DNA from 3 places in the Rhizobium quercicola genome. Region 3 is predicted to be linked to each of the others. Evidence: riboswitches for the same ligand, from Rfam matches in the RefSeq annotation. Region 3 holds a riboswitch; each other region holds the start of a gene.
The links. A riboswitch is a leader RNA that binds a small molecule or an ion and turns the genes downstream of it on or off. The one in region 3 is predicted to bind cobalamin.
Positions count from the first base shown of each region.

Region 1 (10,453 bases), on a different contig from region 3:
GATCGCCCCAGCGTGCCGTGACCTCGGCTTGAATCCGTTCGGGAAGCGTCGCGAAGAACGCGTTGTAATCGTTGAAGGATAATGTTTCGCGGATATGCCGCCCGTCGCGCGCGGCATTGGTCGGGCCTTCCATCAGATGCCGGATCAGCGCGTCACCATCCGTCGGCAGATCGGTCACCGGATAGCCGGCCGCGGCCATCGCGCGCAGCACCTCGATCGTGCCGGCCGGCGTATCCAGGCCGACGCCGTTGCCGAGGCGACCGTCGCGGTTCGGGTAATTGGCGAGCACGATGGCGACCTTGCGGTCGGCGGGCGGCGTGTGGCGCAGGAGCGCCCAGTTCGCCGCGAGCTTCGCCACGAAGGCGACCCTGTCCGGCAGCGGCGCATGCCCGACGATGTTGGTCTCGACCGCCTCGTCATAGATCGCCGCCGCCTTGAAGGAAACGGCACGGGAGAGAATGCGACCGTCCACCTCGGGAAGCGCGACGTTCATCGCGAGATCGCGCGCCATGAGGCCTTGCGACGAGCTTTCCCAGGCCTGGCGGGTCGAGGCGGAGAACAGCACCTGCAGCACCGGCGCGCCACCGGCGTCGAGCACGGTGCCCTTGTGATCGCCGCCCGGAGCCGACACCGCGAAGCTCGTGGCATTGAGGACGACATCCGGCGTGAACCGCGCGAAGATCGCCTCGACCGTGCCGACGGACAGCGCATCCTTCAGGCTGGAGACGAAGACCGGGAGAACCCGCATCCCCTCGGCCGTCAGCGCCTCGACCAGTGCGGCCACCGGTCGCGTCTCGCCGGACTGGACGAGCGCGCGATAGAAGCAGAGCGCCGCGACCGGCTGCGGCCCGGGATGCGCATCCGCCCAGGCGTCCGCGCCGACGATGCCTTCCTCCGGCGACCAGAGGCCGGCCCGCAGCAATGGCGTTGCCGCCGGCGGCCGCTCGCGCTCATCGACCAGCGCATGGGCATAGGCGAGAAACGCCTGCATGTTATCGGGGCCGCCTTCGGTGAAATAGGCGAGCATCGCGGCCCGATCCTCGGCGGACACGGTGGAATAGGCGTCGAGCGCCGGATCCGGCTTGTCGTAGCCGGGAAGCACGGCGATCTTGGCACGATGGGTGACGGCCGTGGCGTGGAGCGCTTCCAGCACGTAACTGAAGTAGGACGCACCGCCGAGTGCGCGCACGACGATCAGCTTTGCATGCCGTGCAGTGCGCTGGACATAGGTATCGACCGACATCGGGTGCTTCAGCGACAGAAGGCTCGCCGCCCGCAGGGTCCGCCCGTCGGGGGCGGTCCTGCAGGCGCTCGCGATGGCGGAAAGCTCCGTATCGGCTGCGGACAGGAACAGGATCTCGCCCGGCGACTGGGCGAGGTCGATGGCCTCGTCCCCGTCCGAGATCGTGCCTTTCTGCGCAAGAAGAAGATGCATCCGCCGCTGTTCCCGCCTGGTCTATGCCGCTGCCGCGACGATGGCCGCACGCAGCGCAGCCTCGTCCAGATCATGCAGCCCGATGACGACGAGGCGCGTGCGACGGGCTTCGCCGGCCGCCCAGGCGCGGTCGAAATACGGATCGATCCGTGTTCCCACGGCCTGGATCAGAAGCCGCATCGGCTTGCCGGGAACATCCGCGAAACCCTTCAGCCGCAGGACGTCGTGCGCGGAGACGATCGCCTTCAGTCGCGATACGAAACCGGTGGAGTCGGCGATCGGGCCGAGTTCGACGACGAAGCTCGCGAACTCGTCATGGTCGTGCTCCTCGCCCGCCTCGTGCTCCATCTCGTGATGGGATTTGCGGTTGGCGATATCGTCTTCCGTGCCGACGCCGAGGCCGAGCAGAACGGAGGCCGGCACCGCGCCATTCGCGGCCTCGATCATCATCGGCTTGCGCGTGGTGCGCGCGGCGACTTCGCGGCGGACGGCCTCGATGCCGGCGGCATCCAGCAGGTCGGTCTTGTTGAGAACGATGAGGTCGGCGGCGGTGAGCTGGTCTTCGAACAGCTCCTCGATCGGGCTTTCATGGTCGAGATTGTCGTCCTCGGCACGCGCGGCATCCACCTTGTCATGATCGTCGGCGAAACGGCCGGCTGCGACGGCGGCGCTGTCCACCACGGTGATCACGCCATCCACCGTCACCTGCGTGCGGATATCGGGCCAGTTGAACGCGGCGATCAGCGGCTGCGGCAGCGCGAGACCGGAGGTCTCGATGACGATATGGTCGGGGCGGCCCTCCCGCTCCAGAAGGCGCGTCATGGTGGGAATGAAGTCGTCGGCCACGGTGCAGCAGATGCAGCCATTGGTGAGCTCGATGATATCGTCCTCGCTGCAGGCCTCGGCCCCGCAACCCTTCAGCACATCGCCATCGACGCCGAGATCGCCGAACTCGTTGATGATGAGCGCGATCCGCCGGCCATCGGCGTTTTCCAGGATGTTGCGGATCATCGTCGTCTTGCCCGCACCGAGAAAGCCGGTGATGACCGTCGCGGGGATCTTGGCGCCCGATGCTTTACGGTCGCCGGTTTTGGAGAATATCATGAACTAACCCTTCATCTTGAGCGGCAGACCCGCCGCCACGAAATAGACGTCGCGCGCCTGTGCCGCGACCTGCTGGTGGAGCCGGCCGGCATGATCGCGAAAATCCCGCGCCATGCGGTTGTCAGGCACCATCCCGAGCCCCACCTCGTTGGAAACGAAAATGACGGAGGCGCAAAGTGCCGGCAGGCCGGCGACGAGACGCGCCGATTCCGCCGCGACGTCGCGCGCCTCCAGCATGAGATTGGTGACCCACAGCGTCAGGCAATCGACAAGGACGACACGGCCGGCGGCATCGATGGCGGCAAGCCTGCCGACGAGATCGAACGGCTCTTCATGCGTCGTCCAGAGGTCGCCGCGCGACGTGCGGTGGGTGTCGATCCGCGTCCGCATCTCGTCGTCGAAGGCGCGGCCGGTGGCGATGTAATGCCGGTCGAGGCCCGTGTCCGCAGCCAGCCGCTCGGCAAAGCCCGACTTGCCGGAGCGTGCGCCACCGAGCACGAGCGTGGTACCATGATGCGGGGATGTCATGTTCGCGCGGCTGTCCCGCTGCTCCCATGACGCAAAAGGCAATGCGATCCGAAGGGTCTGCATGCGCCTGCCGGGCATGAGCCAAAATCGCATGCGTAAAAACCGCCGGCCCGGGCAACCCGGTGGGCGAACGTCTCGTGTGCCACGACAACCTCCGTGCTGGCGCTGGAACGCTGCATCATGAGGATGCGGCGCGGTGTGGCTGGCAGGTCTCCTGGCTCACGGCGTCACGCAGGGTCGAAACCCTGAGAACGGGTTCGCCTCGCCTTCCCGAAACAGGTTGCCCGGCGTTCGACGGCCGGATCGATGGCGAAGAGGTGGACGATTCGTAGAAAAGGAGGCGTCCGACCCCGGTTGCTCGCATCGCTGCTTCAGTGGCTTTTCCGGCCCAGTCCTTCAGATGACGCCAGCCGCACCACGCGGCATGGTCCGTCGCCCGTTGGACGAGACCGGATGGCGAACCCTGACCGTTCTACAGTCGCGGGGTCGGCTGCGATGAGGATGCCCTGTGTGGGTCCATCCCTTCGCATTCCCATTTACTCCCGAACGACACGCGCCGTACGGGAACCATCCATACCGCGAAGATTAGGCGCGTCGCTGGATCAAGTCAATCTTCCGCGCTATGTCCGCAGCTTCGCCCGACCCGAAGCTCAAGCGTTTCCCCGCGAAGACGCCCGACGAGATCGAGCCTCCCATGCCCGACGTCCTGAAGTCCCTGACCCTTGCCCGCGTGAAGCGTATCGCCCGGAAAGCCGTCACCTTTTCGGAGTGGCGCATCTTTGCCCGGCGGAGCGAAATCGGGCTTCTCGTGGCGGGCATCGTCGTGGGTCTCACCTCCGGGCTTGCCGTCATCGCCATGAGTTTCGTCTCGCTGCAGCTGCACAAGCTGATTTTCGGCATTTCCGACTACGAGCGCGTCAGCTCCGCGGACCTCAAGGGCCAGATCGCCATTCTCATGGCGCCGATCGTCGGCGGGCTGCTGCTGGGCTTGCTCATGATGGGGCTCGCGCTCTGGCGCAAGAAGGCGATGGTCGACCCCATCGAGGCAAATGCGCTGCACGGGGGCCGCATGTCGTTGACCGACAGCATCGTGGTCGCTGTGCAGAACCTCGTCTCCAACGGCTTTGGCGCCTCGGTCGGCCTGGAGGCCGGCTACACGCAGCTCGCTTCCGGTCTCGCCTCGAAGATCGGCGTGAAGCTGAAATTGCGGCGCAACGATCTGCGCACGCTGCTCGGCTGCGGCGCGGCCGGCGCCATCGCAGCGGCCTTCAACGCACCGCTGACCGGCGCCTTCTACGCCTTCGAGCTGATCATCGGCTCCTACACCATTGCATCGCTGACCCCGGTCGTGGTCTCGGCGCTCGTCGCCAACCTGGTGACGCGCCTGCTCTGGGGCGAGGAGTTCACGATCGACATCGGCGCCTTCGGCGATGTCGTTCCCGGCGACTACATCCCGGCCATCCTCCTCGGCGCGCTGTGCGCCGGCGTCGCCATCCTGATCATGAAGGGCGTGTCGCTGACGGAGGAGATCGCGCGCAGGAGCGACATTCCCGCGCCGCTGCGTCCCGCCATCGGCGGCGTCGTGGTCGGGCTGCTGGCCACCATCTCGCCGCAGGTGCTCTCCGGCGGCCATGGCGCGCTCCATCTCAATCTCGCCCACGCCACGCCCATCGCTATGCTGATCGGCCTGTTCCTGATGAAGTCCGTGGCAACGGCGGTCTCGATCGGGTCGGGTTTCCGCGGCGGACTGTTCTTCGCCTCGCTGTTCATGGGCGCGCTGCTCGGCAAGGTCTTTGCCGGCGTCGTCCCCTACGTCTTCGGCGACACGACGCTGACGCCGGTGATCTACGCCGTCGTCGGCATGAGTTCGCTCGCGGTCGCCATCATCGGCGGGCCGCTGACGATGACGTTCCTCGCGCTGGAGATCACCGGCGACTTTCCGATCACCGCGCTGGTACTGGCGGCCGTCATCACCTCGTCGCTGGTCGTGCGCACCACCTTCGGCTACTCGTTCGCCACATGGCGCTTCCATCTGCGCGGCGAGAGCATCCGCAGCGCCCACGATGTCGGCTGGATCCGCAATCTGACCGTGGGACGCCTGATGCGGCCCGACGTCCGCACCATCAACGCGAAGGCGACACTGGACGAGCTGAAAGCCGAATTTCCGCTCGGCTCGGCCCAGCGCGCCATCGTGGTTGACGACAACAACCGCTATGGCGGCGTCATCCTCATTCCCGAGGTCTATGCGAGCCCGGTGGAGAAGGATGCGGCCGGCAAGGGAATCGAAGACTACATCAAGCTGCCGAACGACTTCCTGCAGCCGAACATGAACGCCCGGCAGGCGGCGACTCTGTTCGACAAGACCGAGAGCGACGCGCTCGCCGTCTGCAACAACCTGATCGAGCGCCGCGTCGTCGGCGTGCTTACCGAAAGCTACACCCTGCGCCGCTACAGCGAGGAACTCGACCGCCGCCGCCGTGAGGCATCGGGCGAATTCTGATTCAAAGCCAAGGGAATAGGTGCGAAAGCTCTAGCGACCCATGAGGCCGTCGAGCCAGCGCGGATCGAGCACGGCCTCCAGCTCTCCGGCGACGGCATCCAGCGCCGCATCGACGGACCCGCGGTAGTCGAAGGCCTCGGCCTCGATGCCGAAGCTGCGCAGGAGAGCGGCGCGATAGGCGTCGCTAGCAAATAAACCGTGGAGATAGGTGCCCATGACACGGCCGTCAGGCGACAGCGCACCATCGGGGCGGTCCCCGATAAGGACGGGCGGTCGGGCGCAGTCGGGTCCGGCGGTCTTCCCGAGATGGATCTCGTAACCCTCGAGCGCGACATCGTGCTCGGTCGAGCGGGCGCCGCTGTTGCGCACCACCTTTTCGCGCGCCATCTCGGTCTCCACGTCAAGGAGACCGAGGCCATCCACGGCGGCGGTTCCGCCCTCGATGCCGAGCGGATCTGAAATCCGGCGCCCGAGCATCTGATAGCCGCCGCAAAGACCAATGACCCGGCCGCCGCGCCGCAGGTGGCGTGCGAGATCCGCATCCCAGCTCGCTGCCTTGAGCGCCGCCAGATCCGAGATCGTCGCTTTCGAGCCGGGGAGGATGACGAGCGCCGCATCCTCCGGCAGGCGCTCGCCGGGCTGGATGAAGCGAAGGTCCACAGACGGTTCGGCGGCGAGCGGATCAAGATCGTCAAAATTGGCGATGCGCGGCAGCACCGGCACGGCGATGGTCAGCGCCCGCGCCGTTCCCCGCGACAGGCGTTCGAGAACGACGGAATCCTCCGCCGGGAGCTGGCGCGCGGCCTTCAGCCAGGGCACCACGCCGAAACAGGGCCAGCGGGTGAACGCGTGGATGGCAGTGAGCCCGTTGTCGAACAGGGTCACGTCGCCCCGGAACTTGTTGATCAGATATCCCGCGACCATGGCCCGGTCATCGGGCGCAAGCACCGCATGCGTGCCGACCAGCGAGGCGATGACGCCGCCGCGGTCGATGTCGCCGACCAGCACCACGGGCACGCCTGCACGCGTCGCGAAGCCCATATTGGCGATGTCGCCGGCGCGCAGGTTGATCTCGGCCGGAGAGCCCGCGCCCTCGACAATCACCAGATCGCGGCCGGCGCGGATCGTCTCGAAGCTTTCCAGCACCGCGCCGAGCAGCTTCGGCTTCATCGCCTGATAGTCGCGCCCGCGCGCCTGCCCGACGACCTTGCCCTGCACGACGACCTGGCTGCCGGTTTCCGACTGCGGCTTGAGGAGGACCGGATTCATGTGGATCGAGGACGGGATGCGGGCAGCGAGCGATTGCAGCCACTGCGCCCGGCCGATCTCGCCGCCATCGGCCGACACGGCCGCGTTGTTCGACATATTCTGCGGCTTGAAGGGCGCGACGCGGACGCCGCGATTGGCCGCGAGCCGGCAGAGACCGGCGACCAGCACGGTCTTGCCGACATCCGAACCCGTTCCCTGAAGCATGATCGATTTCGCCATAGGGCCTGATATCACCGGCCAGCGCCGGGCGCCATGCACGGGCCGGGATGACGACGCGCAAAAACCGCAGCAGCCGGAGCCCTGCGGTTTTCCGCCATCGACACCGGGAAACGCACGGTGCGGGGCGGGCAAGCGGCGGCATCGAACGGATGCCGACAGGCTGGCAGAGTGCCGGGACGCAAAACCTGATCCGGCAAAGCAGCTGTCACCAGCCACGGCACCATCCTTAGGCCGCGAGGGTTACCAGAGCGTTACCTGCGCGGCGCGCTCGTCATTTTTGTCACAATCGCGTCATCCCTGACGACACCGTCCCGAGCTGTCGCGCGATCGACGCAACTGCCAAAGGGACACTCCCATACCGGGAGCGTGCACGGAAGCGAACATTCGAAAGAGATGAAATTCAATGGCTTGCACCGCCATTCCGATTCGACATCGCAAGAAGAGCGGTTGATTTCTGACGGATAGCTTCTAGGCTGGCACGGATACGGCAGGGATAACCCGAGACGTCTGCGCGGACGAAATGCCGGAAAGACAATTGCGCGGGACATCATGCGTTCGCGCGGGAGGCGTCGGTCTGATGAAGAACATGCGCGACATCTGCGAGAGGGTTGCGAAAGCCGCGATCGGCCCGACCCTTGCGACCGCATTCGGCTTTCTCGCCGGCGCCCTGGTTCTGCTCCCCGGCGGGCCGGCCCGGGCCGAAGGCTGCGGCACGATCTCCATCGCCGAGATGACGTGGGGATCCGCCGCCATTACGGCCCATATCGACCGGTTCATTCTGGAGAAGGGCTATGGCTGCACGGTCACGCTTGTGCCCGGCGACACCATGCCGACCTTCGCCTCCATGAATGCGGAGGGACGCCCGGACATGGCGCCGGAAATCTGGGCGGCCTCGCTGCAGAGGCCGCTCGACGACGCCTTGCGGGACGGCCGTCTGGTCGAGACCACACGCGTTCTCACGGATGGCGGCGTGGAGGGCTGGTGGATACCCCGCTATATCAGCGAGGCCCATCCCGATATCAAGACCGTACAGGATGCGCTGAAGCACCCCGATCTCTTCCCCTCGCCGCAGGACCCGGCAAAGGGCGCGGTCCATACCTGTCCTGCGGACTGGAACTGCCAGATCCCGACCGCCAACCTCTACCGGGCCCTGAAAGGCGACGACGCCGGGTTCCAGCTGATCGATTCCGGATCGGCGGCCCGTCTCGACGGCTCGATCGCGCGGGCCTTCGAAGAAAAGAAGGGCTGGCTCGGCTACTACTGGGCGCCGACGGCGATCCTCGGCAAATACGAGATGGTCAAGCTGTCCTTCGGCGTCGCCCATGACCGGGCGGAGTGGAACAGCTGCACGGCGGTGCCGGACTGCAGCGCGCCCGTCGTCAACGGCTACCCCACCACCGATGTCTACACGATCGTGACCAGAGATTTCCCCGAGAAGGCTGGCCCTGCCGCCCTCGCCTATGTCTCGAAACGGCAATGGGACAACCAGACGGTCAACGGCGTGCTCGCCCATATGGACCAGACGAACGGCAGCCGCGAGGATGCGGCCCGCTACTTCCTTACGACATTCGAGCCTGTCTGGGCCACCTGGGTACCCGCCGACATTGCCGCAAAGGTCAAAGCGGCCCTCTGACGGCGCCCGGAAAGCGCTTCGGTCTCCAGTCCGGCTTCAGCTTCGCGTGGCATGACGGCGCGATAACGCAGACACCGGCGCGAGGGACCCCATGAACACGCACACGACGATCAGCCCGATGCAGCAGCCGACGCCGACGGACCGCAATGCGGTTGCCGACGTCATCGAGCGCTTCGAGACGGCGGACACGGCCTTCCTGTCACTGATGATGGACAATCCGCACCAGGACGACGCGCTGATCGACGGGCTGCACCGCTTCCTCGACCGTGCCGCCGGCGCACGTTTCCTGTACACGCTGAAGCTGGAACAGCGCGGCGTCTGGCTCGGCAATGCCGCCCCTGCCCGGCTGCAGATCCGCCTGACGGAAGCCGCGCGCTCGTCGCAGCACGCGGCCTATCAGGCCTTCCGCACCGGGCTGACCAAGTCGGGCGGACTGGAACGCGCCTTTCCGAAGGCATCGGTTTAGCGAGCGGGGCCTTCGGGAGCGCGATCGGGTCGAACGGCGCCATGCCACATGGGCGTCGTCACGGCGATGATCGGCCCCATCGGATAGGTCTCGTCGAAGCGGCCGAGATCGGGCGCGTAGAGACCGGAAATGTGCCCATCGAGAAACAGCGCATTCGGGCAGCCGAGCGCGTCGCGGTAGAGCGTCGCGAAATCGTGAAATCGCACCGGCGAGAGCGCGACGGCGAAATGCACGAGGCCCTTTTCGTCGACACCCACGCCGTTGCGGATCTGCAGACTGTCGCTCTCCGGCTTGAAGGCAGGGTGGAGCGCCCCGTCGATGACGAGCATCGGCCCGGATTGCGTCGCGATATCCGGCGTGGCCACCACGGACCGGCGATAGGCCTCCGTCTCCCGGACGACAGCCTTGCCGTTCGACACGGCGAAGACACCGTTCGGGAGCAGATAGAAATTGCCCCAGCCCTCGCCGGTCGCGATCGGCTTGCGCTCGACGCCGTCGGTGACCAGCAGCCCGACCGGAGACAGGTCCTTCTCGTACATTCCGCCGTTCATGGCGAAATCGAGCCGCGTCTGATCCCGGAGGAGATCCGTCTTCAACGCCGTGAAGCCGCCATAGGGGCGGCCATCATCGCCGGCGTGGAAGATCGTGAGTGCAGCGGTCGCGGGATCGACATCGCAGACGGCGTAGTCGGTGCCCAAATGCCGTACGATCCGGCAGGCAGCACGGGCGTCGGGAGAAACAGAGACCATCAGGACCAGCGCCAGGAGAAGCTTTGCGAACATGGACGGCAAGATAGGCGAAGGGCGCCGTGTTGCCAGGCACGAAAACGCCGGCGGACTTTCGGTCGCCGGCGCTTTCTCAAAGACGGTTCGGATCAGTTGGCGGCGCGTTCGACGCTGCGGCCTGCATCCTGCGTGGCGTTGACGGTGTTGGCGGTGTCCTTGCCCATGCCGCGGATCGTATTGCCGCAAGCGGAAAGCGAAACGAGAGAAACGAGTACGATGCCGACGGTGGCAATGGTCTTTGCGGTCATGGCTTGGGTCCTTGAATAACGACAGTTGAGGAAAGACAGCTGTCTTCGGCCGGATAACGCCCAAGCCTCAAAAAGGTTCACATGTTCGTGACAAAATTCGCTAGGCCGGCGTTTGAAAAATCGTGCCGTCAGCAGGCTTGTCCGGGAACTTCCGTCTGCCGATCAAGTTCATATGGCCGTGGACCAGATCACAGCCTCGATAGCCGCTTCGGTCGGCAAGAAACGCGACGCCGGCGAGACCGGCGATACGCCCGCGCCGGAACTTG
Region 1 is NZ_JAJOZR010000007.1:282,740-293,192, forward strand. Features, by position in the region: gene cobN (cobaltochelatase subunit CobN) at 1-1,435, opposite strand, end outside; gene cobW (cobalamin biosynthesis protein CobW) at 1,457-2,539, opposite strand; gene cobU (bifunctional adenosylcobinamide kinase/adenosylcobinamide-phosphate guanylyltransferase) at 2,543-3,067, opposite strand; cobalamin riboswitch at 3,255-3,654, opposite strand; gene LRX75_RS12995 (chloride channel protein) at 3,762-5,567, shown strand; gene LRX75_RS13000 (cobyric acid synthase) at 5,598-7,055, opposite strand; gene LRX75_RS13005 (glycine betaine ABC transporter substrate-binding protein) at 7,642-8,688, shown strand; gene LRX75_RS13010 (hypothetical protein) at 8,780-9,154, shown strand; gene LRX75_RS13015 (phosphodiester glycosidase family protein) at 9,151-9,936, opposite strand; gene LRX75_RS13020 (entericidin domain-containing protein) at 10,029-10,187, opposite strand; gene LRX75_RS13025 (DNA topoisomerase IB) at 10,366-10,453, shown strand, end outside.
Region 1: another riboswitch for cobalamin. It lies ahead of cobU (bifunctional adenosylcobinamide kinase/adenosylcobinamide-phosphate guanylyltransferase); the one in region 3 lies ahead of LRX75_RS16885 (CbtB domain-containing protein).

Region 2 (10,453 bases), on a different contig from region 3:
GACGGTGAAGAAGGACGAGCTGAAGAAGATCTTCACCTCCGACCTCTCCGACCCCAAGAGCTACATCAACACGCAGGCGGACTCGCGCTATCGCGAACTGGTCGCCTCCTTCAACTTCGATGCGACCGGCAAGACGGTGCGTCCGCAGGAAAACCAGATCCAGACCCGCCGTGGTCTGCTGGAAACGCAGGACCTCTATTACAACCAGACGCTGGAAGAGCAGAAGGGCGAGGACAATGCCGGCGTCCGCCTGGCGCTCTATTTCCGCCGCATGGCACCGGAAATCGGTTCGTCCTTCGACATTCTCGCCGACAATGCGCTGATGCAGGTGGTGCGCACGGCCTTCAGCATCCCCGAAGAGATGAGCAGCGCCGACGTGGACGTTCAGTCGGAATACATCAAGCGTGTCCTGGACGTGAAGGATCTGCGCGATCCGGAAAAGCTCGAAAAGCTGATGAAGCGGTTCACCGCGCTTTACGATGTGGAAAACAACACCGTGACCTCACCGGCCCTGTCGGTCCTGTCCTCCTCGGGCAGCAGCGCCGGCATCAGCGGCGATTCGCTGCTGGCGATCGCGCAGCTGCGTCGCGGCGGTTGATCGCGGCGCCCGCGCGCATCCTTACGGCCTAATCTGCAGCACCTTGTCCGGGTTCATGATCCCGGCCGGGTCGAACGCGTGCTTGATGCGCTGCATCAGGTCGATCTCGATGCCGTGGCGCACCTCGGCCAGCTCGTCGCGCTTCAGCTGGCCGATGCCGTGTTCGGCAGAGATCGAGCCGCCATGCGCCAGCACGATGCCGTGCACGATCGCGTTCATCTCCCGCCAGCGCTCCAGAAAGGCTCGTCTGTCGGCGCCGACCGGCTGGGAGATGTTATAGTGGATGTTGCCGTCGCCCATATGGCCGAAGGCGCAGATCCGCGCGCCGGGTATCGCCGCCATCACGGCCGCATCGGCCTGCGCCATGAAGGCGGGTATGCTGGCGATGGGCACCGACACGTCATGCTTGATCGACCCGCCCTCCGGCCGCTGCGCCAGCGACAGGCTTTCCCGCATATGCCAGAGCGCCTTCCGCTGCGCCTCGCTGGAGGCGACGATCGCATCGTCCACGAGCCGGTTCTCGATCGCGCCGGAGAGCAGCGCCTCCATCGTGCGGCCGGCACTCTCCGCACTGTCGGCGCTGGAAATGTCGATCAGCGCGTACCAGGGATGCACGGTCGTCATCGGGTCGGTGACGCCGGGAATGTTGCGCACCGAGAAGTCGATGCCGATGCGCGGCATCAGCTCGAACCCGGTCAAGGTCTGCCCGCACAGCGTGGAGGCCCGTTCGAACAGCGCCAGCGCATTCTCGACGGTGCGCAGGCCGGCCAGTGCGACCTCGTGGCCGAGCGGCTTTGGAAACAGCCGCAGCACCGCGCCGGTGATGACGCCGAGCGTGCCTTCCGCGCCGATGAAGAGATCGCGCAGATCGTAGCCCGTATTGTCCTTCTTCAGGCGGCGCAGTCCGTCCCAGATCTCCCCGGTCGGCAGCACCACTTCGAGACCGAGGCACAGCTGGCGCATATTGCCATAGGCCAGAACCGCCGTGCCCCCGGCATTGGTCGAGAGATTGCCGCCGATCCGGCACGACCCCTCCGAGCCGAGCGACAGCGGAAACAGCCGGTCCACCCGGTCGGCCGCCGACTGGATATCGGCGAGAATGCAGCCGGCATCCGCCACGATGACATTGCCGACCGGATCGACATCGCGGATGCGGTTCATCCGCTCCAGCGACAGGAGAATGTCGGCCGCCCCCGTGCGGGGGATCTGGCCCGCCACATGGCCGGTATTGCCCGCCTGCGGCACGATGGCGACGCCGGTCTCGCTGGCAAGCGTCAGGATCGCCGCGACCTCCGCGACATCTGCCGGCTTCAGCACCGCCGGCGTCGTGCCGCGATAGAGCCCGCGCGTCTCCACCAGATAGCGATCCTCGACCTCGGCCCCCACCTCGGCATGTCCGCCGACGAGATCGACGAAGCGCTGGACGAGGGCGGGCGAGGGGACGGTGTTGGTCATGACGGCGCTTTCCGTGAGTTTGTCAGGCATTAAGAGGAATCCGGCATTCCCGGAGAGACACGCGACGACACAGGAATCGAGAGGTCGGCGGGTTCAGAATGAACCTGGCAGGCTCGCATGTCGATGTTCGTCTCAGCGCGGCGCAGCTGCCCGCTCCAGCCGGTCGCGGATGGCCTCGCCGAGACCGTCGTCCGGAATGGCGGAAAAGGCGATCGTCCGGGCGCCGGTGGCGTCGGCCTGCTTCATATAGGAAAAGAGGTGGGCGGCGGCTTCCCGCAGATTGCCGGTCGGGCTGAGGTCGAGCACGATCGCGGCCTTTTCCTCGCCGGGAAGCGCCACGCCGCCGAAGCGGATCAGCGCCTCGCCCGGCCGCACCTCGGTCGCATCCAGCCGCACGGCGGCATCCGGCGCATAATGCGAGGCGAGCATGCCGGGCGCCTCCAAGGCGGCACCGACGGCCTGAATGGCCGCACCCGCGGTCTCCGGTCGCAAAAGCCGCTGGCCTGCGACAGCCTCGATGTCGGCCGCCGCCAGCCCGCCCGGCCGCAGCAGGCGAAGCTGCCCGTTCTCCACCTTCACGATGGTCGATTCCAGCCCGATGCCGGCCGGTCCCGCGTCGAGAATGAGGTCGATGGCCGATCCGAGATCGTCGGCCACATGCGCGGCCGTCGTCGGGCTGATCCGCCCCGACGTGTTGGCGCTGGGGGCCGCCAGCGGCTTGCCGAAAGCGGAAATGACCGCGCGCGCAAAACCCTCCGGCATCCGCAGGCCGAGCGTCTCGAGCCCGGCCGTGGCCAGCGCATGCACCGCGCTGTCGGGCGCCCGCGCGACCACCAGCGTCAGCGGCCCCGGCCAGAAGGCCTCGGCGAGACGCCGCGAGATCGGATCGAACAGGCCATGGCGCGCGGCCATCTCCATGTCGGACACATGCGAGATCAGCGGATTGAAGCGCGGCCGGCCCTTCACCTCGTAGATCGAGGCGATCGCCTCGGCCCGCGTCGCATCGGCCGCAAGCCCGTAGACGGTCTCCGTCGGCAAGGCGATCGGCCGGCCGCGGCCGAGCACGTCCACGGCACGCGCCAGCGCGCCCGCCCGGTCCAAGGTCGTGTCGATGATCTCTGCCATGCCGTTTTCGCGCTTCCGTCCGGTGAAGCGGCTGTCTTAAAGGATCGCGCAGGAATGTGCAGCGGTTTTGCGGGTGCGACGCGCGAAAAAGCAGAGACGCGAAGCGTACGGCCCTATCTGGAAATGGTACAGGAGAGCCCGTGTCGAAAGGCGACGGCGTCTCGGCCCTGCGTCGGTCCCGCTTTCGCGCCCGAGGAGAGGGCGCCGGCTCAGAGCGCGCGGATGATCGTGCGCAGGGCGTCGTTTTTGGCGCCCAGCATCAGCACGTTCTTCAGCGCCGTCTTCGGGTCCTGCGTGCGGAAGAGAAGGCCGCCATCGCGGACGGTGCGGTTGATCACGAGCTTGCCCTGCTCGCGGTCGAGGTCCATCGCGACGGCGAAATACATGCGCGAATATCCGCGCCGGACATCGTCGAAGAAATGTTCGTCCTTGCCGATCTCGCAGAAGAAATTGGCCATGTAGAACGACCAGCGGACATCGTCATAGTCCGCGAACCTGGTCCGCGCCGCCGTCACGTGGCAGTAGCCGAGATGCGGGCTGCCATCGAGCGTGCGGTGGAAGATCATCTTGGGAAAGCGGATCGACGCGTGAAAGCCGTTGATGCGGTCGTAGGCGAGCGTGCCGGCGGCCTCCAGCTTGCGCCCGGTCCGCTCCGCCACTTCCTTGTGCGTCAGGTAGCGCCGCGCGGCGCGCGCGTCGGAGGTCGAGCGGTTGATGCGGCCCGTGCGCAGGTAATCCGTGTACACGCCCCCGCGTTGTTCCTTGGGGGCCTTGGCATCATCATAGTAGCGCAGGTTGGCCATGGTCTGGTCCAGCATGGATGATCTTCCTTTTCGTCAGTTTTACGGGCCCGCCATGGCGCGAGGCTTGCGTCATCAGGCCATGTGTCGTCGGGATGGGGGCGGGGCGCGGTCCTCGATGTCGCAAATGCGCACGCCGTCGCGATGCGCAAGGCCGACCGGAAAAGCGACATCTGCCCAGATTTCACGCATCCTGTTGTTTCTCTTGAAGGATCGGCGCACGCAGCGCGAAAAATGCCCGGCGATCGCGCGTGTCGTCTTTCTCAAATCGCGTGTCGCTTCTTGGCCTCTGAAATCGGCCGGCGCGGCGTTAGATAGAGAGGCTCAAGGCGCCGGTTTCCAAGGGATCCGGACAAATTGGGAAGCCGGTCGAAACCCGGCGCTGCGCCCGCAACGGTGGTGGAGCATGACGCCGGCAGAGCCTTCTCGAGGGGTTGAGCAACCCCGAGGTCTGTATGGCGGGATGCCCCTGAGCCCGGACACCTGTCTTGCGCCGACGGTACGGTCATTGATGTGAATGTCTTGGTGCGGCGGTTGCCGGGTGCGAGCGAAAACGGCTTTCCCGGCCATACCGGCCCTGTCTATGGCCCCTTGACGGGGTTTCGGGATGGCGACCCCTCGGAAGGGTCCGTGGTATAAAGGAACGGGAACATGGATTTTCGCAGCGAAGTGCTCCGCACGCTCCGGAACCGGCGCGAGACCCACAGCCTCGAGCAGGCATTCTATACGGATCCCGATCTCTACAAGCTCGACCTGCAGGAGATCTGGTACAAGGACTGGCTCTTCATCGGCCATGACTGCGAGATCCCCAAGGCCGGCAATTATTTCACGGTCCAGATCGGCGACTATCCCGTCGTCATCACCCGCGACCGTCAGGGCGCCATTCATGCCCTGCACAATGCCTGCCGCCACCGCGGCTCGCGCGTCTGCACCCAGGCCAAGGGCGCGTCCGCCAAGCTCGTCTGTCCCTATCACAACTGGACCTACGAGCTGGACGGCAAGCTGATGTTCGCCCGCCAGATGGGTGAGGACTTCGACAAGTCCGCCCACGGCCTGAAGCCCGTCGCCTGCGAGACCATTGCCGGCTACATCTTCATCAGCCTCGCCGCCGAGCCGCTCGATTTCGCGCCCGTGCGCGACATGGTCACCTCCTACCTCGCACCGCACAATCTCAAGGACACGAAGGTGGCCTTCGAGAGCACCATCGTGGAGAAGGGCAACTGGAAGCTCGTCTGGGAAAACAACCGCGAGTGCTACCACTGCGCCAGCAACCACCCGGAACTCTGCCGCACCTATCCCGAGGCCCCCTCGGCCACCGGCGTGCAGGGCGCCAAGGACGATCCCGTCATCTCCGAGCACTGGAGCCGCTGCGAGGCCTCCGGCCTGCCGAGCGAGTTCCGCATCGATCCGACGGGCCAGTTCCGCGTCGCGCGCATGCCGCTGATCCAGGATGCCGAGAGCTACACGATGTCCGGCGCCCGCGCCGTCAAGCGCCGTCTGTCGGATGCCGTGCCCCAGAGCCACATCGGCACGCTGCTGATGTTCCACTATCCGAGCACCTGGAACCACGTGCTGGCCGACCACGCCATCACCTTCCGCGTGCTGCCGCTCGGGCCGGAACTGACGCAGGTCACCACCAAGTGGCTGGTCCACAAGGATGCCGTGGAAGGCGTCGATTACAATCTTGAAGAACTCACGCACGTCTGGACCGAGACCAACGATCAGGACCGCCAGATCGTCGAGGAAAATGCCTTCGGCATCCGCTCGCCGGCCTATGAGCCGGGACCCTACTCGCCCGAGCACGAAGGCGGCGTCATGCAGTTCGTGGAGTGGTACACGACGTTCATGCAGGATCGCCTGACCGGCGTCCACGCGCCGCTTGTCCGCGTGGCGTGACATGAGCCAAAGCATCGGCATCGCATCGCCGTTCCGTCACTTCGATGAGCTGCAGCCCTGGAACGATCGCCAGCACCTGCTCGAATGCATCGCGGCGACGGTCGAGGCGCCCGACGTCATGACCTTCGTGTTCAGGTCGGATCGCGACGGCTGGTTCCGCTACCTGCCGGGCCAGTTCGTCACGCTGGAAATTCCGGTGACGGCCGACGATCCGGTGATGCGGACCTATACGCTCTCCTCGACGCCCTCGCGTCCCTTCTCCATCGCCGTCACGGTGAAGGCGCAGGCGACCTCGGTCGGCACGCGCTGGATGTTCGAAAACCTGCGCCCGGGCATGACGCTCAAGGCCTTCGGTCCGCTCGGCGACTTCTCCTTCGTGCGCTATCCCGGCGAAAAATACCTGTTCGTCTCCGCCGGCTCCGGTATCACGCCGATGATGTCGATGACGCGCTGGTTCTCCGATTGCGCGCCGCAGACCGATATCGCCTTCATCTCCTGCGCCCGCCGACCCGACGATCTGCTCTTCCGGTCCGAACTGGAAACGCTCAGCCCCGGCATGCCGAACCTGTCGCTCGGCTTCGTCGTGGAAGGCCACGAGCCCCGCCATGGCTGGCACGGCCTGCGCGGTCGCATCGATGCCGCCAAGGTGGCGCTGCTGTCGCCCGATTTCATGACCCGCACGGTGTTCTGCTGCGGTCCCGAGCCCTTCATGCGCGGCGTGCGCGAGATGCTGCAGGCATCCGGCTTCGACATGGCGCGCTACCACGAGGAAAGCTTCCAGCCGGCCGCCGCCCCCAATGTCGACGAACTCGCCGTCCGTGCCGGTGCCGGCGAGGTCGATGGCGACCAGCCGATCGTCGCCCCCACCGTCACCTTCACCATGGCCGGCAAGGAGGCCAGGTGCATCCCCGGCCAGACGGTGCTCCAGACCGCCCGCGCCGCCGGCGTGCGCATCGGTGCGGCCTGCGAAAGCGGCCTCTGCGGCACCTGCCGCGTCATGAAGATCTCGGGCGAGGTCGACATGAACCACAATGGCGGCATCCTCGACGAGGAAGTCGAGGAAGGCTACATCCTCGCCTGCTGCTCCCGCCCGCTGACGGATGTGCAGATCGAGGCGTGAGCGGGCGACCGTCCGTCGCAAAGACCCCGTGACCTGACGTCCGTCGGGTCGGAGACGGTGCGCGCTCGTGAGAATTCGAGGATGATCGGCCGTTACCGCGAGGCGATCCGTGCGCCGATGGAGGAGGTCGTCATCGCGTCCACGCCGATCGCCTGCGCGCCGATGCAGGCCGGGCGTGTGCCGCTGGCCGAGACGAGCATGAGGACGGGCGGATCGAGGGCCGGGATCGACGGAGCCGGTTCCGGAGGCAGCGGCTTTGCCGGTACCAGGTCGCCCTTGGCCCATTCCGCCTTGAGCCGCGCGGCATCCATCGGTGCCACGTTGACGTCGATATCGGGCAGGGTTCCACTGATGCGGTAGGGACAGCGCCGCTTGTTGCAGTTGGCGCCGGAGGAGAACTGCCAGAGCGCGTAGCTGTCCCAGTTGCCCATGGGAAAGACGTTGCGGATGCCCGGCTTGTAGCGCGCATACCAGAGCGGCAGGCGCGAGAGGATCGGGTAGAGCGCGCGGTGATCGGCGATATGGCGGGCGGTCGAGTGGTTGGTGTAGAGCATCGGATACCGGCCCGTGCGCGTCTTGATGTGCTGCGCGAAGATCTCGCCATCTTCGAGCGACATGAAATTTTCCGGGTCGATGCCCTCGATGTCGAGCACCATCAGCTCGTCGGCGGCGGGTTCGGCATAGGCGAGGAAGTGATTGGCCTGCTCGATCGGGTTGCCCGGCCGCGCCAGATGATAGGCGCCCCAGAGAAGCCCGCTTGCCCGCGCCACCAGGCGCCGGGTCTGGTAAAGCTCGCGGCTGACGGCATATTTCCGCCACATCGTCTTGCAGTGCGCGAAGCTATCGCCCTTGTGCTCGCCTGTGCAGGAAAAGCTCTCCGGCAGGCCGTCGGAGGCTTTTGAGACGAAACCCGCGATCCGCTTGTCCTTCAGCATCTCCTGCCAGTCGACGACGTTCAGCTCGTAGGCATCGATCACCAGCGCCGGTTCCGGTTTCTTCCAGGGCTCCAGATCCACGGCAAGGCCGCGTTGCGGTGCGAGCATGGCGCTCAGCGCCATAACAAGGCCCAGCGCCACGGCCGAGCCGCGCCCGAGAGGGGTGTGATGGAACGCGCCGGCAATGGTTCGGGCGATGTTTCGCATGCGCACGATGCTGCGCTCACATGGTTAACGCGCCGTTAACATCTGCCGTCTGCGCCTGTCCTGTCTCCGTCACGGAGGGAACCAATGACGATTCCGCCCGTTGTCAGGCCAGGAAACGCCGTGCCCCCGCCGTCGTTCGATAAAAATCCAAGGAGGAAACAATGGGTCTCTTCAACGCCAAGCTCCTTTCGGCCGCCGGCCTGTCGGCAGCGCTCTTCGTCACGTCGTTCGTGCCCGTACAGGCCATGGTGCCGATCCCGGTCCAGAAGCCGGTGCAGACGGCCAATGCAGCCGAGCCCGTGCAGTACCGGGATCGCGACCGCGACGACTGGCGCCGTCGTGGCATGCATCGTCGCGGTGATGCCTACTATTACAACGGTCATCGCGGCTATCGCGAACGCCGCCGCGGCTACCGCGAACACAACGGCGTCTGGTTCCCGCTCGCAGCGTTTGCGACCGGCGCCATCATCGGCGGCGCCATCAACAACGACCGTCCGGCCCGTGTGGGCGGAAGCCATGTCGCCTGGTGCCAGGATCGTTACCGTTCCTACCGCGCCTACGACAACACCTACCAGCCCAACAGCGGCCCCCGCCGCCAGTGCAATTCGCCGTACTGATTGGCTGCCTGTCGCGAGCGCATGGAAAAGGCATCGGGTCTCCCGGTGCCTTTTTTGCGTTCTGGTCCCGTCGTCAGAGAATGCCGATGCGCTTCAGGATCGTCCAGGCAAACGCCATGGACATCACGATGAAGACGCCGGCGATGAGGGTGCCGTGGATGCCGCCGGCGAGCGGCAGGTCGCTGGTGTTCATGCCGAAGAAGCCGGTGACGAGCGTCGGTGGCAGCAGGAAGGCGGTCATCAGCGAGAGGATGTAGAGGTGGCGGTTGGTCTCCGAGGAGAGCTTGCTGTCGATCTCCTCGTGCAGCAGCCGCGCGCGCTCCTGCAGGGCGAAAACGTCGCGATCCACCGTTTCCAGACGGTCGGTCAGGCGCTCGGCGACGTCGATGAAGCCGGCGGGCACCTCGTCCTCGTCGGAGGCCGCGGCGCGTCTGAGAAGGGCCAGCAGCGTGCGCAGGTGCCGGTGCAGCCGCACGGCGGTGCGGCGCAGCGGTGCCAGCCGCGGCTGGTCGTTGTGCCCCGCCTCGCCATAGACCTCGTCCTCGATGACGTTGAGTTCCTCCGTCAGTTCCAGCACCAGCCCGATCAGGGTACGCTGGAACTCGATCACCATCATCTCGAACAGGTCGATCGGCCGCAGGCAGCGCGGGTTCTTCTCGATTGCCGCCTTGACCCGGTCGATGCTGCGCAGCGGATGCAGCCGCGTCGTCACGATCACCTTGTCCGTCACTGCGAAATGCAGCCAGCCGATGGTCTTCGTCATCTGGTCGAAGGTCCGCTCGAAATCGACCAGCGTGCCGTGCACCATGGCTTCGTCGGTCGTGATCGCGGCTTGCGTGTCGTGGCTCGATAGAGTTGCCAGCGCGTCGGCGGGCAGATCGCAGATCTTCTGGATCAGCGCCGGCGTGCGCGCGTCGCTCAGCGCCAGATGCAGCCACAGCCAGCCATCGTCCGCCGTCAGCGTCTCCAGCGGCGCATCCGCGGAGATGCGCTCGCCGCGGCTCTGGCCCGGGCGGAAGCGATAGGCCCAGACGAGGCCGGGAATGTCGGGCGAAACGAGGTTCATGACGGAATGTCCGGCGGTCGGTAGGGTGCTGTATCCCTGTTCTATGACAGTTTCGTTGCAAGGCAAATGACGCCGGGCAAACGCGCCGACCGATCGAAAACATCCGCGACGATAGCGCAGCCCGGTTGACGTTTACGTAAAAATCAATAATTTGGCCGGCGGCGCAGGAGAAGACGGGTGGGCGCCGGCAAAGGCAGGAGAAACGCATGTATACATCGCCTGTGGACGACATTCTGTTCACGCTCAAGCATATCGCCGGCCTTGATGGCGACGCGTCCATCGATGCGGATATCGTGGAGGCGGTCGTGTGGGAGGCAGGTCGCTTCTGCGACGCGACCATCGCGCCGGCGGCCGCGCGCGGGGACAAGGAGGGCTCCAGGCTCGCCAATGGCGAGGTCCGCTCGCCGACGGGCTGGCCGGAGATCTATCGCGCCTGGGCCGCCGCCGGCTGGAACGGGCTTGCCGCACCGATGGAAGCGGGCGGGCAGGGCCTGCCGCACCGTCTGCAGATCGCCGCCATGGAGATCTGGAACGGCGGCTCGATGGCGTTCGCGCTCGCACCCATGCTGACGGCCGGTGCCGCCGAAGCGCTCGCCGCGCATGGTTCCGATGCCCTAAAGGCCCGCTTCCTGCC
Region 2 is NZ_JAJOZR010000012.1:30,842-41,294, forward strand. Features, by position in the region: gene LRX75_RS17880 (DUF1217 domain-containing protein) at 1-598, shown strand, start outside; gene LRX75_RS17885 (FAD-binding oxidoreductase) at 620-2,053, opposite strand; gene LRX75_RS17890 (L-threonylcarbamoyladenylate synthase) at 2,186-3,178, opposite strand; gene LRX75_RS17895 (DUF6656 family protein) at 3,388-3,981, opposite strand; cobalamin riboswitch at 4,289-4,483, shown strand; gene LRX75_RS17900 (aromatic ring-hydroxylating oxygenase subunit alpha) at 4,630-5,874, shown strand; gene LRX75_RS17905 (FAD-binding oxidoreductase) at 5,876-6,994, shown strand; gene LRX75_RS17910 (glycoside hydrolase family 25 protein) at 7,087-8,052, opposite strand; gene LRX75_RS17915 (BA14K family protein) at 8,298-8,753, shown strand; gene LRX75_RS17920 (transporter) at 8,827-9,819, opposite strand; gene LRX75_RS17925 (acyl-CoA dehydrogenase family protein) at 10,026-10,453, shown strand, end outside.
Region 2: another riboswitch for cobalamin. It lies ahead of LRX75_RS17900 (aromatic ring-hydroxylating oxygenase subunit alpha); the one in region 3 lies ahead of LRX75_RS16885 (CbtB domain-containing protein).

Region 3 (10,453 bases):
ATCCACGGCCGGAGAGCCCTTGAATTCCTCCAGGACTTCCTCGCCCTCCTCGATGATGCCTTCGATGGCGGCACAGGTCTTGCCCGTCGCGCGCTTGCCGAAGATTTCGAAAACCTGCTGGAGGCGTTCGATCTGGCCTTCGGTCTCTTCACGATGCTTCTCGAAAGCAGCCTTCAGCTCGGGGCTCTGCGCGCCACGGGCCATCTTCGGCAGCGTCTTCGCAATCTTCTTTTCGGCGTAGTAGACATCCTTGAGCATGTCGTGGAACAGATCCTCGAGAGCTTTTCCTGCCATGGTTTTATCCTTTCACGGGGTCCGCGGGACAGGCTTGCCGCCGCGGTGGTTCAAACGGTGTTTCTGCGGCTGAGGAACTGAACGATCTCACCTTTGTTCCCCTTTTGATTCACCGCGTCCGCTTTCAACCCGGCCGTGTCGTCCCTATATAGGAATGCAAGGGGAGGCCGTTCATGCTTTGGATTTCGCTCGCGATCGCGAGCTTCGTGGTCGTCGCGCTTGCCGTCTGGGACCAGCGGTTTCGCAAGATGGCCGAGCCGGCGCTTTCGGTGCTCGTCGCCGTCGGCCTCGTCAGTGCTTTCGTCGTCTGGTGGACCGACGACAATGCCCGTCCGCCAGAACCGTTGTCGCCCGTTACGGCAGATCGGCCCGTCGCGACGATCGCGGCAAGCGAGGTCCGGCTGGAAAATCTCCAATTCGAAAAGAGCACGCCGGCCAGCAGCTATGTCGTGACCGGCACGGTCCACAATGACGGCGCCGCCTTTCTCGATTACTTCACCCTCGACGTCACGCTCGATGATTGCCCGTCGGGCACCTGCCGGACGATTGGTCGCGACGATGCGCTGATCATCGCCCGCATCCCGCCGGGTCACTCTGCTCCGCTGCGCACCTCCCTCGTCTTCCCCGCACCCCGCACCGGCCCGCCCGAGGCACCGAAATGGACGACAGCGATCGTCAAGATCCAGTCCTCCCCCGCCGGTCCCTGATCGGAGATCGAAGACCGTTGTAAAGGCCTCGACAGTCAGCGCCGGATGACCGACACTCCGCCGGAACGCACGCGCCGACCCAGGACACAGACCATGCCCGAGACCATGACAGACCCCACCACCTCCGACGATCGCGACCTCGTCATCACCCGCCACATCGCTGCCACGCCAAACGCCTTGTTCCGCTGCTGGACGGAGCCTGCGCTTATCCAGCAATGGTTCGTGCCGAAACCTTGGACGATCGCGACGGCCGAGGTCGATCTGCGCGTCGGCGGCTCGAACCTGATCGTCATGAAGAGCCCGGAAGGCACGGAAATGCCCAATCGCGGCGTCTATCTCGAGATCGTGCCGGATCGAAAGATTGTCTTTACGGACGCCTATATCCGCGCATGGACGCCGTCGGAAAAACCCTTCATGACCGGCATCATCACCTTCGAGCCGGAGAACGACGGCACACGCTACACGGCCCGCGTCCGCCACTGGACGAAGACCGATCGCGACGCGCATGAGCAGATGGGCTTCCACGAAGGCTGGAACCAGTGCGCCGACCAGCTTGCAGCCCTCGCCGCAACGCTCTGATCCGTGCGACAGGCGGATCACGGCGATTGACAGCCGTTCCGCACACGTCATAGTGATCCTCATCAAGAGGTTCTCCGGGTGCCACACCATCCGGGGAGTAAATGGGAACGTGACGGGTGGACCCAGTGCGGCACCTCAATCACGGCCGACCCCGCGACTGTAGAGCGGTCAGGGTCTTTCATGCCGGGCAACCGGTAGAAGCCACTGTGGTGACGGGGATATCTCCGATCTGCGGGAAGGCGAGGAAGATCCGACGATGCCACCCGGCATCAGACACCGCGAGCCAGGACACCTGCCGATTGATGTCGGGCATTTCGCCCAAAGGAGTGGGACACGTCCCACATTGCCATCACGGAGGTTGTCATGGCTGTTACCAACGCATCTGGCGTTTCGCTTTCCCTCAATGACCGCATGATTGCGGGTTTCCTGTCCTTGTGCATCGGGGCGTTCCTCGTGTTCGGCGCCGGTCTGGCCAATTCGGCCGTGCTGCACGATACCGCGCACGACGTCCGCCACTCGTTCGGCTTCCCCTGCCACTAGCGTAAACAGGCCCGATCTCTCGAGCGACAGGCGAGCGCAAAGCCCCGCGACCGGGCGTTGCGCCGCTGACGCCGGCATGCCCGACGCGACCGCCTGTGTGCGTGCGCGCCGGCCGTGCTGCGCCTCGTCGTGCCGACAGATCGGATCCTCCCACACAGGCACAGGACGAGAGCACGCCGGCAAGGCGCGGCTCCGAAAGGGATATCTATGATCGTCAAGACACTTCTGGCCGCCATCTGCGCCGGCCTTATCGCAGGCCTCTTCATGACAGCGGCGCAGGAACTCCGCGTCGTGCCGCTGATCCTCCATGCGGAAACCTACGAGGGCGAACCCGCCCCGGGAGCCCCGGCGGCACACGAGCATTCCGCACGTGGCTCCGGCGCGCTCTTTGCGACCTTCGCAGCCGCGCTGCAGCCGGTAACGCCGGCCTACGCGCATGACGGCGAGGCGCATGCGGAGGGCGGCATCATGTTCGGCATGAGCCGCTTCTCAGGCACGCTGATCGCCAATCTGGTGACGGGTGCCGGCTTCGGCCTGCTGCTGGGGGGCATCGGCATCCTGACCGGCAGCCCGCCGACCTTGCGCACCGGCCTCACCTGGGGTGCCCTCGGCTGGCTGTCGGTCCACATGCTTCCGGCTCTCGGCCTTCCCCCCGAGTTGCCCGGCTTTCCCGCCGCCGACCTCGGCGATCGCCAGACGTGGTGGCTCGCCACAACGGCGCTTTCGGCGCTCGGTCTCGGCCTGATCGCGCTGCGACGGGAGATCGTGGCGAAAGGTGCGGGCTTTGTCCTCCTCGCCCTGCCCCACATCTACGGCGCACCCCAGCCGGGCGATATCGCAAGCCCCGTCCCCGCCGTTCTCGGCGCGGAATTCGCGGTTGCGGCACTGGCAACCACACTGGCCTTCTGGCTCGTCCTCGGCACCGTCTCCGGCGCCCTCAACGACCGCTTTCTCAAGGCGGCATGACGGGACACCGGCCCGCGACACAGCGGGCCGGACCGCCTGGAAAAGCCTACAGCCATCCGCCGGCGAAACCGGCACGCTTCAGCCCGCGCCGGATCGGCGTCGAAGATCGCAGCAGGTTCCAGAAAAAACCAGTCCTGTGGTTCTCGATCATCATCAGCAGAATGCCCTGGTCGAGCCCGATCCGCCGGGTGTTCATCCATCCTTCGGGGGTGCGCGCGGGAACGCTGGGATTGAAGCTGCCGATGAAGCCGTCTTCCTCGACCACACCCGGATAGGTCTCGAGCATATGGCGCGTTCCCGCCAGGGCCGCCGTCTCGTTGAACGGCAGGCAGGCGAGCGGCGCCCAGGGTGCAAGCGTGCCGTCATCGGGCCCGAAGGGCGCGCCGCGCGCCGCATAGCCAGAGAAGTACTGCTGGCGGCCATCCCGCAGGCGGCGTGACCGCTCCGGCCCGTCACACGCGGTCAGCCCCCAGCAATCCCTGCCGTAACCCGTAAAGGCCTCGGGGTTTCGCTCGGCATAATCGCGCTGCACATTGATCGCGAGGCGGGTGTTCTCGAAGTAGTCGCTGTCATGCTCGACCATCGCCGTATCGCGAATGCCGCGGAAATCGATCCAGGCATGCGAGAACAGATGGATGAACAGCGGCCCGGCATAGAGGAACGGCTTGCCGAGCGCCTCCTTCCAGTCGCACTGGTTGCCGAAGGCGAGATAGCTCTTGGCCGGGATCGGGTAGGACGGCGAGGACAAGGCGAGCGTGTAGAGAATGACCGCCTCGCTATATCCATGCCAGCGATAGGGAAGGAAACCGCTGCGCGGCTTCCAGCCGAGCGCCAGCGTATCCTCCTCGTCCAGCGCCCAGGCCCAGTTGGCGCGGGCGTAAATCATGTCGGCGATATCGCGAATTTCCTTTTCCGCCGGCGTCGCCTCGGAGAAATAGGCCCCGACGGTGATGGCGCCGGCGATCAGCAGCGCGCTGTCGATCAGCGAGATCTCGCTGCGCCACGCCCGCCGTCCGCTCTTCATCTCCAGAAAGTGGTAGTAGAGACCCTTATAGCCGGTGGCCAGCGTATCGCGGCTCTGCTCGCTGTCACGCAGGAAGCGCAGCGTCTTCAGCGCCCGCTCCGCCGCATCCGCGCGGGACAGCCAGCCGCGCTCGACGCCGACGGGCAACGCCGACAGGCCGAAGCCGGTTGCGGCGACGCTGGCCGGCGACCCTTCCTGCGAACTGTCGGCAACGAGACCGGTTTCCGGATGCGTAAACCGCATGAAATACCGGAACGCGCCCAGCTGAAATCGATCGATCAGCCCGGCGTCGGTCGTATCCTTGAAAAGCATCGCAACTCCTGACGAGCGGTTACGCAAAGCGTGCCGTCTCTTGCGCTCAACATCTCTTGCACTCACCGAGTGTTGAAGCCATGCTGCCGCTTACCGGTCGCCGCCATCACCCGTTGTGTTAATGTTCGCCTCTACGGTGCGAAGCAGGGATTGGATGACATGATCTTGGCGGGAATTGCATTGCTGATGGGCCTTTCCGTCCAAGGGCTCCCCGACACCCCCTCCACAACCCAAGCGACGCACATAACGACCATCGCCGCACCCGGAGGTCGCGACGTGGATATCGAGCTGGTTCTGGCCGTCGACATGTCGGGATCGATGGATCTGGAGGAGGCGCGCATCCAGCGGGCCGGCTATCTCGACGCGCTGCGCCACCGGGAGTTCATCGACGCCGTTCGCGGCGGCCTGATCGGCGAAATCGCCATCAGCTATTTCGAGTGGGCCGGCAGCGTCAATGAAAGCTCGCGGGTGGACTGGCACCGGATCTCGAGCGCTGCGGACGCTGCCGCCTTTGCCGACGAAATCGCCGCCCGGCCCGTCACCACCCGCCGTGGCACCTCGATTTCCAATGCGCTGACCTATGCGACGGGCATGATCGACACCAATGCCTTCGACGGCCAGCGTCGCGTCATCGATGTGTCCGGCGATGGTCCCAACAATCTCGGCCCGCCGGTTCTGCCCGCGCGGGACATGGCCGTGCGCAGCGGCATCATCGTCAACGGTCTTGCCATCATCATCCGCCCCACCGGTGTCGGCGTCCGGCTCGACCGCTATTACGGCGACTGCGTCATCGGCGGCCCCGGCGCCTTCGTCCTGCCGATCCACACCCCGCAGGATTTCGCTGTTGCCATCCGTCAGAAACTCGTGATGGAGGTCAGCGGGCACCAGCCGCCGCTCCGCCCCATCCCCGTCGCAAATCCCGCCGCCGTGGATTGTCTGATCGGCGAAAAGCTGCGACCCGGCATCTTCAGCCGCTGACCTGCGTCACCGCGCCCGTTCGACGCTCGCTGCCGTCGCCACGTCCTCGTTGGCCAGCGCATCCGCGATCTGCCCGGCGGCGAGCCGCCCGGCCACGATCGCCCCTTCGATGTATGTCGGGAAGGACGGAGACAGCTCGGAACTCGCAAAGGCGACGCGGCCGGCGCCCTGCCGCAGAAGCGCCTCGGCATCGTGGGCGGCGAAATCGACGATCACATCGCTATAGCCACCGCCGCTCCAGCGATCATCCGTCCAGTCGTGCAGGATGAACTCGACAGGCTCCGGCGCGTCGGCCCCCAGCAGCTCACCCATGCGCGCGCGCACCGTCTGCTCGATGAACGCCCTGCCCCGCGCCCGCCAGTCGAGCGCAAGCGGCCCGCCGACGAACACCACGAAGGCCGCATGCGAGGCATCCAGGCTGACGTCGAAGGCGTAGAGCCCGCCGACATCCTCCCACGAGACACCGGAGGAAACGGACGGCGACCAGAACCGTTCGCCGTAGCGCAGCAGGATCTTGATCACGGCGCCGCTCCGCCAGCAGCCGAGCGCGCGCGCCAGCGGCACCGGCAGCGGCGGCTCCTGGACGATGTCGCGCGCACGCACCGGCGGCACGGCGACGAGCACATGCCGCGCTGTCAACTGCCGTTCCACCGTCTCCACGACGACATGCTCCTCACGCCTGCGGATGCGGGAGACTGGCGCGGACAGGATAACGTGCGACCGCAGGCGCGCGGCCATGGCGTCGGCCAGCGAGGCGGCGCTGTCCCTCAGGAAATATTGCAGCTCGGACATCTCGGCGGTATTCCGGCGGTCGCTGTCGACAAGATACCAGAAGGGGATGACATCCGCCGGAAGGCACCAGAGCCCGTGCACCATGCTGAGGAAATCCCGCTTGGCCGCTGCCGGCACATCCTGTCCGTCCAGCCAGTCAGCGATGGAGAGACCGGCGAGTGCGGGATCGGTCGGATCAGCCGCTTCCATCCGCGCATAGAGCGGATTGTCGCGGTACGATGCGCGTCGCGACGGCGTCGCCGACACGGTCGTCGCGGCACCTTTCCAGCGGCTCTCCACGGTCTCCAGCCGCGCCGCCCGCACGAGCGCCATCACCTCCGGCATGTCATCGCACACGAACTGCCCGCCGGCATCCCGCCGCGTCCCGTCCGATGTCTCGAACGAGCGGACGCGCCCGCCAACCTCGGCGCGGGCCTCCAGAACGATGACCGACAGGCCGCGATCCACCAGCGCCTGCGCGGCCGCCAGCCCCGTGAAGCCGGCACCGACCACGATCACATCCGCATCCCGTTCCATGCCGTCCCTCTTTTTCATCTCAGGACCACAGGTCCGGTCGTTCGCTCGGACAATATAGAAAGAACGGCGCGAAAGGATATGCGGCGCGCGGGTTTGTCGGATGGAGCTTGGACTTTGGAGAATGCGCCGATCAGGCAGAGGCCGCGGGTGCGAAACCACTGAGCATGCCGGCATATGGCTTGGCCAGGGGCGCAGCGTAAGAGCCGCGCTTGCTGGTCGTCAGCCTCTGGGCGATCAGCGCCTCGGCCTGCTTGACGGCCGCGGAGACGCCGTCGACCACCGGCACATGATAGATGGATTGCAGCTCGTAGGCGAGATCCGCCATGCCGGCGCAGCCGAGCACGATGGCCTCCGCGCCGTCTTCGGCAAGCGCCCGTTCGATCTGGTGGCGGAGTTTGTCGAGCGCGCCCGATCCCTCTTTTTCCAGGTCGAGCACGGGAATGTCGGCGGCGCGAACCTTGGCCCGTCCGCCGAAGCCATAGTGGCGTGTCAGGTTTTCGAGCAGCACGCGGGACCGCTCCAGCGTCGTGACGACGGTGAAGCGTTGCGCGAGGAAGCCGGCCGTCACCAATGCGCTTTCGCAGAGCCCGAGCACCGGAATGGAGGCGAGCGACCGGGCGGCATCGAGCCCCGTATCGTCGAAACAGGCGATGACGGCGGCTTGCGCGCCCGCCGCCTCGCCCGCCCGGATCGCATCGAGCAGGCCCGGCAGCGCGAGCGCACCGTCATAATGCCCCTCGATCGAGGCGGGCCCCATGGCGGCGGTGGCGGCGATGATCTCCGTGCCGGTGGCGGCGACGAGGCGCGCGGCCTCCGCCGCCTTTTCGGTCATGGAAACGGTGGTGTTCGGATTGACGACGAGGATGCGCATGCGAGGGATCAGACCAGCTTGGCCTGCTTGCGGCCGAGCATCAGGATGATGCCGAGCGCCAGCAGAATGACGGTAAAGGAAAAGACGGTGGTGACGGTGCCGAGCGCGTAGAGCACCGGCGTGGTGACGTTGGTCGTCATGCCGTAGATTTCGAGCGGCAGCGTGTTGTAGGTGCCCGATGTCATCAGCGTGCGGGCGAACTCGTCATAGGAGAGCGTGAAGCCGAAGAGGCCGACGCCGATCAGGCTCGGTGCGATCATCGGCAGCACGACATGCCGGAAGGTCTGCCAAGAACTGGCCCCAAGGTCGCGCGCCGCCTCCTCATAGGCCGGCGAGAACCGGTTGAACACGGCGAACATGATCAGCACGCCGAAGGGCAGCGTCCAGGTGAGGTGCGCGCCGAAGGCCGAGGAATACCAGGCGGGCTTGAGCCCGAACTGCTGGAAGACGACGCCGATGCCGAGCGAGATGATGATGGAGGGCACAACGAGGCTGGCGACCGTCAGGTAGAACAGCGTGGTCGAGCCGCGAAACTTGCGCCGGAAGGCCAGGCCCGCCAGCAGCGACACGAGCACGTTGACGATCATGACCATAATGCCGAGCGAGAAGGACCGCCGGAACGACGCCCCGAAATTGCCGACCGCCTGCTGCTCGAACAGATTGTAGAACCAGCGCAGCGACACGCCGTTCATGGGGAAGGTCAATCCGCCGTTCGGCCCCTGGAAGGACAGGATGAGGACCGCCGACAGCGGGCCGTAGAGGAAGAGCACGAACAGCGCGAAGAAGGCGGCGAGCACGTAGAATTCGAAGGTGCGTTTTTCGTGGCTCATGTCACAGTTCCTTGCGGATATCGACGACGCGCAGGATCGCCGCCACCATCAGCAGCACGACGATCAGCAGCACGACGGCATTGGCGGCGGCGGCCGGATATTGCAGCAGCGACATCTGGTTGCGCATCATCAGCGCCACCGACGCACTCTGCCCCCCGGACATGACCTGCACGGTCGAGAAATCCGCCATGACCAGGGTGACGACGAAGATCGAGCCGATGGCGATGCCGGGCTTGGCGAGCGGAATGATGACGTTCCAGAGGATCTGCCAGCCGGTGGCGCCCGCATCGCGCGCCGCTTCGATCAACGACTTGTCGATCCGCATCAGCGTGTTGAAGATTGGCGTCACCATGAACAGCGTGTTCAGATGCACCATGGCGAGAATGACGGCGAACTCCGAATAGAGCAGCCATTCGATCGGCGCGGGAATGATCCCCATCTCGATCAGCGTCGAATTCACCAGCCCGTTGCGCCCGAGAACCGGGATCCACGAGATCATGCGGATGATGTTGGAGGTGAGGAACGGCACGGTGCAGACGAGGAACAGCACCATCTGCATGGTCGTCGTGCGGATGTGAAAGGCGAGGAAATAGGCGACCCAGAAGCCGATGAAGGTCGTGAGCGCCCAGACGACGACCGTGTATTTCAGGGTGTTCAGATAGGTCTTCCAGGTGACCCAGGACCCCAGCGTTTCCTCGTAGTTCATGGTGAGGAAATCGGGATAGAGCCCCGCGAAATCGTAATCCCAGAAACTGACGACAAGGATCATGAGGATCGGCAGCAGGAAGAAGAAGCCGAGAATGGCGATCAGCGGCGCCGACTGCAGGTAGGATATGGCCCGCGGCGGCAGGCGGAAGGATTTCGGCGTGCGCACCCGCGCATCCGGCGCCGGTGTCGGCTTGCTTGCAGCGATGGTCGCCATGGTGCGGTCGTCTCCGTTGAGAACTCAAGCTCAGCGGAGTGAGAAGGCTGCCCCTCATCCGCCTGCCGGCACCTTCTCCCCGCCTGCGGGGAGAAGGAAGGTCGTGGCCATCCGCCTGCCTCTATCAAGAGGTGAAGCGAGGCACATCCCCTCTCCCCGCGAGTGGAGAAAGGGTCAGGGTCGAGGGGGCGCCGCATGTGCGACCCCCACCACATCAGGCAGCGATGAACTCGTTCCAGCGGCGAACCATGTAGCGGTCCTCGTCCATCACGGAGTTCCAGCAGGCGACCTTGCCCATGCGCTCCTCGAAGGAGCCACCATCGCGAACGGCGCCGGCCTTTTCCATGACCTTGCCTTCCGGAGACATGATATCGCCCTTGGCGGCCTTGCCCTCGATCCAGTAGCCCCACTCGTCCTCGGTCATGAACTTCTTTGCCGTGTCCATGGCGGCGGAATAGTAACCCTGGCGGTTGAGATAGCCGCCGACCCAGCCGGAGGTGTACCAGTTTATGTATTCATAGGCCGCATCCAGCTGCGCGCCCTGAAGATGCGCGGCAAGGCCGAGACCGCCGCCCCACGAGCGGTAGCCTTCCTTGAGCGGCTGATACTTGCAGGCGATGCCCTTGGAGCGGACGGCGGCAACGGCCGGCGACCACATGGACTGGATGACGACCTCGCCCGATGCCATCAGGTTGACCGACTCGTCGAACGACTTCCAGAAGGCGCGGAACTGGCCGTCCTGCTTCGCCTTGATCAGGAAGTCGATCGTCGCATCGATCTCCGCCTTGGTCATGTTGCCCTTGTCGGCGTATTTGATGTTGCCGAGTGCTTCCATGATCATCGCGGCATCCATGATGCCGATCGACGGAATGTTCAGGATCGAGGTCTTGCCCTTGAAGGCCGGGTCCATGATGTCGGCCCAGGAGGTGATGTCGCGTCCGACGAGATCCGGGCGGATGCCGAGCGTGTCGGCATTGTAGATGGTCGGGACCATCGTGAAGAGACCGGTTTCGGACTTGGCGAACGTCTTGTCGCCGGCCTTTTCCACGAAGCCGACGGTGTGCGGCGCCGTACCCTGCGCGATCACGCTGTCCGGCGTCAGCTTGCCCGTTTTGAACAGCG
Region 3 is NZ_JAJOZR010000011.1:3,790-14,242, reverse strand. Features, by position in the region: gene LRX75_RS16900 (YciE/YciF ferroxidase family protein) at 1-294, opposite strand, end outside; gene LRX75_RS16895 (hypothetical protein) at 468-1,001, shown strand; gene LRX75_RS16890 (SRPBCC family protein) at 1,095-1,580, shown strand; cobalamin riboswitch at 1,631-1,894, shown strand; gene LRX75_RS16885 (CbtB domain-containing protein) at 1,944-2,120, shown strand; gene LRX75_RS16880 (CbtA family protein) at 2,328-3,086, shown strand; gene LRX75_RS16875 (glucoamylase family protein) at 3,133-4,422, opposite strand; gene LRX75_RS16870 (DUF1194 domain-containing protein) at 4,585-5,400, shown strand; gene LRX75_RS16865 (flavin monoamine oxidase family protein) at 5,407-6,708, opposite strand; gene LRX75_RS16860 (aspartate/glutamate racemase family protein) at 6,839-7,579, opposite strand; gene LRX75_RS16855 (ABC transporter permease) at 7,588-8,409, opposite strand; gene LRX75_RS16850 (ABC transporter permease) at 8,411-9,331, opposite strand; gene LRX75_RS16845 (ABC transporter substrate-binding protein) at 9,546-10,453, opposite strand, start outside.